3 regions of the Bariatricus sp. HCP28S3_A4 genome follow, and region 1 is predicted to be linked to each of the others. Evidence: predicted binding sites of a transcription regulator. Region 1 holds the regulator's gene; each other region holds the start of a gene.
What was found. The regulator Rex, encoded in region 1, represses fermentation and respiration genes when NADH is low (regulators of the CRP and FNR family bind a similar motif). The targets are predictions, from matches to a motif close to ATTGTTAANTANTTAACAAT.
Positions count from the first base shown of each region.

Region 2: the regulator Rex is predicted to act here: its motif matches at 1,050-1,069, upstream of ACTNBF_RS09595 (NAD(P)-binding protein).
Region 3: the regulator Rex is predicted to act here: its motif matches at 1,417-1,436, upstream of gap (type I glyceraldehyde-3-phosphate dehydrogenase).

Region 1 is NZ_JBQHSE010000013.1:44,559-46,839, forward strand. It holds gene ACTNBF_RS08460 (NAD(P)H-hydrate dehydratase) at 1-390, opposite strand, end outside; gene ACTNBF_RS08465 (redox-sensing transcriptional repressor Rex) at 488-1,138, opposite strand; gene ACTNBF_RS08470 (ABC-F family ATP-binding cassette domain-containing protein) at 1,282-2,281, shown strand, end outside.
Region 2 is NZ_JBQHSE010000016.1:54,151-56,431, reverse strand. It holds gene ACTNBF_RS09600 (aldose epimerase family protein) at 1-941, opposite strand, end outside; gene ACTNBF_RS09595 (NAD(P)-binding protein) at 1,242-2,281, shown strand, end outside.
Region 3 is NZ_JBQHSE010000023.1:52,417-54,697, reverse strand. It holds gene ACTNBF_RS11840 (phosphoglycerate kinase) at 1-221, opposite strand, end outside; gene gap (type I glyceraldehyde-3-phosphate dehydrogenase) at 335-1,348, opposite strand; gene ACTNBF_RS11830 (histidinol-phosphatase HisJ family protein) at 1,510-2,281, opposite strand, start outside.

The sequences.
Region 1 (2,281 bases):
ATTTCGGCAAAGCCCGATTCCAAATACGGCATCTATAATAACACTATATTCCTTCTCCGGTAAAGTGTTTCCTACAGACACGCCCAGATTTTCCAGAATATGCATCTGCTGCTTCGTTTCTTCACTCCTGGATTCCAATTTTCCGGCAAAACACACATCGACCCTTTTTCCTTCTTCGGCAAGCAGTCTTGCCACCGCGAATCCGTCTCCACCGTTGTTGCCGGAGCCGCATACCACCAGTGCATAGGACAGATCAATCTGCTCTTCTTTCATTGCAGCCATACACTGAAGCGCCGCACGTTCCATCAGTACCAGCGAAGGAATCCCGATCTCATGAATCATTCTTCCGTCCGCCGCTTTCATCTGTTCAGCTGTCAATATATATTTCATATTCTCACCTTCCAATACGCAATAAAGAGCCCCGCAGCCGGAACTCTTCTCTCATTACGCCGATTCAGGCAAAATGTGTGTAACACATTCTGTCGAATTATGAATTATCTGTATGTTCCATATTATAACGTGTTATATTGTATGAAAGTCTCATCAGACTCTCCGATAAATGCACGTTCTCAACAATAATATTATCCGGAAGATTCAAATCTGTATGTGCAAAATTCCAGATCGCCCGCACACCATTATCAACCAGAACATTCGCAACATCTATGGCTCTTGTCTTCGGAATCGCAAGTACTCCGATTTCAATATCATTCTTCTGAATAAAATCACTCAGTTCATCCATCATCCGGATCTCCACACCGCGGATCGTAATTCCCACAAGTCGTGGATTCACGTCAAATAATCCTTTTAATACAAAACCTCTTTTTTCAAATGCTGCATAATTAGCCAGTGCCTGTCCAAGATTACCGGCACCGATAATGACCATGTTATGTTGGTTGTCCAGTCCCAGAATTTTCCCTATTTCCGTATATAAGTATTTTACATTATACCCGTATCCCTGTTGTCCAAATCCACCAAAATTATTAAGGTCCTGACGAATCTGGGATGCAGTTACTTTCATTCTCTTGCTCAAATCGTTGGAGGATATTCGTTCCACACCGTGTTCCAGCAATTCGCCAAGATAACGATAGTATCTCGGAAGTCTTCTGATTACTGCCTGAGATATTTCTCTTTCTTCCACCTGACATCCACCTTCCATTCTTATTCTAAATTTCATTATATAAAAATGACATAAAAAAGTCAAACTTAATAGTTGTTTTTTATTGTATTTCCGATATAATGAGGTAGACAGTACCTATTTCTACAGTATAAGGAGGTTTGAAAATGATACTGGCATGCCACAATTTAACGAAATCCTTTGGGGAGCAGGTTATTGTGAATAAAGGCTCCTTTCATATAGAAGACCGTGAGAAAGCGGCGCTGGTCGGTCTGAACGGCGCCGGGAAATCCACAATTTTGAAAATGATCGTCGGTGAATTGAATAGTGATGACGGTGATGTAATTCTTACCAAAGGAAAAACAATGGGCTATCTTGCCCAGCACCAGGACCTGATGAGCGGGAATACCATTTACGAAGAAGTCCGCACCGCCAAATCTGAGATTATCGAAATGGAACGTCAGATTCGTGCACTGGAACTGGAAATCAGTACGCTGACCGGTGACGCACTTCAGATGAAACTTGACACTTATCATAGACTTACCGCTGCATTTGAACGTGCTGACGGCTATTCTTATAAAAGCGAACTGGTCGGTGTTCTTAAAGGCCTTGGGTTTACTGAGGATGAATTTCAGAAACCGGTGGACGCCCTTTCCGGCGGCCAGAAGACACGTGTTTCCCTCGGCAAACTTCTGCTGACGAAACCGGATATTTTGCTGCTGGATGAGCCTACCAATCACTTGGATATGAATTCAATCGCATGGCTTGAGAACTACCTGCTGAATTACTCCGGTGCAGTGCTCATCGTCTCCCACGACCGTTATTTTTTGAATCGTGTCGTAACGAAAGTGCTGGAGATTGAAAACGGTACACTGATGACATATATGGGAAATTATTCAGATTATGCCCAGAAGAAACAGCAGCTCAGAGACGCAAGGCTGAAAGAATATCTGAATCAGCAACGGGAAATCAAGCATCAGGAGGCAGTCATCGAAAAGCTTCGTTCCTTCAACCGGGAGAAATCAATCCGACGTGCGGAAAGCCGGGAAAAGCTGTTAAACAAAATCACACCTGTTGAAAAACCGGTTGAGCTGAATACCGATATTCATTTAAGCCTGGAGCCTTCCTGTGTGAGCGGGAACGACGTGCTTCGCGTTGAAGGCCTTG
Region 2 (2,281 bases), on a different contig from region 1:
AAATACTGAGTCTCAAAGCATGCCGCCTGCCGTTTATGATAGCTCGCACCGCCTTTGCCCTTTTCATCAATAATAAAGTTACCGGTATAAAGCTGCATTCCCGGTAAATCCGTATAGACTTCCATCGTAATACCGCTTTCATCCGAATGCATTTCTGCTACTTTGGCGAATTTACCATCATTGTTCAGAACCCAGTTGTGATCGTATCCCATACCATAATTTAACGCTTCATAATCATCATAGATATCCCGTCCAAGTTTTTTCTTTGTACGGAAATCCATCGGTGTCCCCTCAACAGGAACAATTTCTCCGGTCGGAATGGATTCCTTGTCTGCGCGGGTAAATGCATCCGCATCGATCCATACTTCCTGTTCCATCACATCTCCCGATGCATGTCCATCCATGTTAAAATAGCTGTGATTCGTCATATTGATCACGGTATCCTCATCTGATACACCATAATAAGAAATCTTTACGGCATTATCCTCTGTCAGTGTGTATGTTACTTCTATATGCAGATTTCCGGGGTATCCCTGATCTCCGTCCGGACTTTCCAGAACAAAGGTAACATGATCCTCTTCAGCTTCTTTAACATCCCAGACTCTGTTATGATAAAAATCCGGTCCACTGTGCAGATTATTATCATTATCATTCTTCACAAGTTCATAGATCTTCCCATTAATCTCAATAGAAGCTCCGCCGATCCGGTTCGCACTTCTTCCCACGGTTGCCCCCAGGAAAAGTCCGCCTGCTTCATATTCCGCTGCTTCATCATAGCCGAGAACCACATCACAGAGATTTCCCTCTTTGTCCGGCACGATAACCTGAGTAAGCGCAGCTCCATAGTCTGTTACGGAAATCTCCATGTTATTACAATTCGTCAAAGTATAAAGCTTCGTCTCATCACCATTCACGGTTGCCCCAAAATCTGTTATTTTCATCATTCCATCCGCCCTTTCTTCAAATCCCCTACGCCGAGGTTATTTTTATTTTTAGAATACCATATTTCAGCAAAAAAAGATATGATTTAAAATCAAAGAATCCACCACATTGTTATATTTTTATCCATCCTGACTATATTTTAACTTAGCTTGCTAAATTGTTTTAATTTTAGTACAATGTATTTATAGAATGTTCAGTTTTATGACGTCTGCTTATAAATTAAATCGATAGAAAAGGCCAAGCAGATGCCATAGGCTTATGCCCCCAACATCATTTTATATTTAAAGGAGAAAAGAACTATGAGTAGACTTGAAATTTCTGCTCCGGATCGTGCCCAGCTTGTCATTGAAGGGCTTTACAAAGATCTGGAACGCAGAATCGAATCCAGTCCTCCGGGACTTTGTCCGGTGGACATGACACGTGCATTTCTTGAGATGTGTCATACACACACCTGTGGAAAATGTGTTCCGTGTCGAATCGGTCTGTGGCAGCTGAAGAACCTGCTGACAGATGTTATGAACGGCGATGCAACGATGGATACGCTTGATCTTATGGAAGAGCTCGCGGTATCAATCATGGAAGGTGCTGACTGTGCGATTGGCTATGAAGCAGCACATATGGTTTACAAGAGCCTGATCGGCTGCCGTGAAGATTACGAAGAACATGTGCATCAGGGGAGATGTACATGCCATTACTCACAGCCGGTTCCGTGTGTATCTCTTTGCCCGGCTCATGTTGATATTCCTGGATATATCGCTCTGGTTGGAGAAGGACGCTATGCAGATGCGATCCGCCTGATTCGTAAGGACAATCCGTTCCCGACTACCTGTGGATTTATCTGTGAACATCCATGCGAGGCACGCTGCCGTCGTAATATTGTGGATGATGCTGTCAATATCCGTGGTCTTAAGAGAATGGCTGCTGACTATGCCGGAAAGGTACCGCCTCCGAAGTGCGGACCGTCAACCGGCAAACGTGTTGCTATCGTAGGCGGAGGTCCGGGCGGCTTAAGTGCGGCTTATTATCTGCAGCTTATGGGTCACCAGACAACCGTGTTCGAGATGCTTCCGAAGCTCGGCGGTATGCTCCGCTATGGCATTCCGAACTATCGTCTTCCGAAAGATCGTCTTGATGATGATATCAATGCAATTCTCGAGACCGGTGTGGAAGTAATCTACGGCAAAAGAATCGGTGAAGATATGACCATTCAGAGCCTTCGCGAAGAGTATGATGCCGTACTTATCACGATCGGTGCAAGTACCGATAAGAAGCTTGGTATCGAAGGTGAACATGCTGAAGGTGTTCTTTCCGCAGTTCAGTTCCTTCGTGATGTCGGAAA
Region 3 (2,281 bases), on a different contig from region 1:
AGAGATAATTCCGGTTTCGGTTCTCCCTTCGGTTTTCCAAGATGAGAGCAAAGAATGATCTTTCCGCCGTCAGCGATCAATTTCTTGATGGTCGGAAGTGCTGCGACAAGACGGTTCTCGTCTGTGATCTTTCCATCGATGAGCGGTACGTTAAAATCGCATCTTACAAGGACTCTTTTGCCCTTAACATTAATGTCATCTACTGATTTTTTGTTAAGCATGTCATATGCCTCCTTAATTTCTTAAAAAATAAGGTCCGGTCCCAAATAAGACCGGACCCTTTGTGAGTCTATTCTGGAAATAATCCGTCAGATTCAATTGCCAAACATCCGGCTTACAGTAATGTTCCGAAGTGTTTGATTGTTCTTACCATCTGGCTTGTGTAAGAATTTTCATTGTCATACCAAGAAACAACCTGAACTTCTGTAGTTCCGTTGTCAAGCGGCATAGCCATTGTCTGTGTAGCATCGAATAATGAACCATATGTCATACCAACGATATCGCTTGAAACGATTTCATCTGTATTGTATCCGAAAGATTCGTTAGAAGCTGCTTTCATAGCTGCATTGATCTGATCTACAGTTACATTTCCTTCAACAACTGCTGTAAGGATTGTAGTAGAACCTGTCGGGGTCGGAACACGCTGAGCAGATCCGATTAATTTTCCATTTAATTCAGGAATTACTAAACCAATAGCTTTAGCTGCTCCTGTGCTGTTTGGAACGATGTTGCATGCTGCTGCACGAGATCTTCTGAGATCGCCTTTTCTCTGCGGTCCGTCAAGAGTCATCTGATCACCTGTGTAAGCATGGATTGTACACATGATACCAGATTTGATCGGTGCAAGATCGTTCAGTGCCTTAGCCATCGGTGCCAGACAGTTTGTTGTACAAGAAGCTGCTGAAATGATATGATCATCTTTTGTAATCTTTTCATGGTTTACATTGTAAACGATAGTCGGAAGGTCATTTCCTGCCGGAGCTGAGATGATAACATTCTTAGCACCTGCTGTGATATGTGCTTCTGCTTTTGCTTTAGATGTGTAGAATCCTGTACATTCAAGAACTACATCTACATCAAGTTCTCCCCATGGAAGGTTTTCAGCTTTAGCTTCAGCGTAGATTTTGATTTCTTTTCCATCAACAGTGATAGAATCTTCGCCAGCTGTTACAGTATCAGCTAATGCGTATTTTCCCTGAGTAGAATCGTATTTTAATAAGTGAGCTAACATTTTAGGAGATGTAAGGTCGTTGATTGCAACGATCTCATATCCTTCTGCTCCGAACATTTGTCTGAACGCAAGACGTCCGATACGTCCAAATCCATTGATTGCTACTTTTACTGCCATGATTTAGTCCTCCTAAAGTTTAATTGTATTACTGTTTGTTACAGCTACAGAAATGATAAATGATTAACATTGTTAAAGATTCATCAACCATGTTTTATTGTACTAAATCCCGAACAAAAATTCAAGTGTCTTTTGCATTTTTGTGGGCTGTTTTCCATTTTTTATTTAATTCTCCTGAAAACCGGCTCCCTATTTTTAAACTCTGCATAATATCGAAATCCGCAGTCTTCGAGGATCCCGGAAACCTTGTCAAATCCATAAGCGATATGCTCTTCCCTGTGGGCATCTGAGCCAATCGTCACGATCTCGCCTCCCAGTTCCCGGTAACGTTTCAGGATATCCGGATGTGGATGTGCAAAGGGAAGACCATACTTAAGTCCAGCCGTATTCAATTCAAGCCCCTTTCCATGTTCGATCAGAAAACGCAGTATTTCGTCGATCTGATCCGAGAATGCCTGGTAGGAATACTCTTCTTCTCTATGTGTACCGTAGCGCACGGAGTAATCCAGGTGCCCCAGCGCATCAAAATCCGGACAACAGCTGATATCGGTCAGCGTCTCATCCAGCACTTCCCGATATGCTTCCCTATCCGTCCGCCCATCAAAGAAGTCTCTGTAATATGGATCCTTTCCCCGAATCACATGTACGGATCCGATCACATAATCAAAAGAATATCCTTTCAGGAAAGAGTGAATTCTTTCCGGGAGATGCGGCTGAAGTCCGATTTCCACACCGATTCGCAGATCGATCTGATCCTTATATTTTTCCCGAAGCTCTGAAAATGTGCGGAAATATTCTTCTCTGCCAAATATAAATTCGATTCCTTCACAGACATAGTCCATATCTTCATGGTCTGTGATGCAGATACTTTCGAGTCCTTTCGATATGGACGCAAGAATCATGCTCTCCGGGTCTGCTTCGGAATCCCCCGAA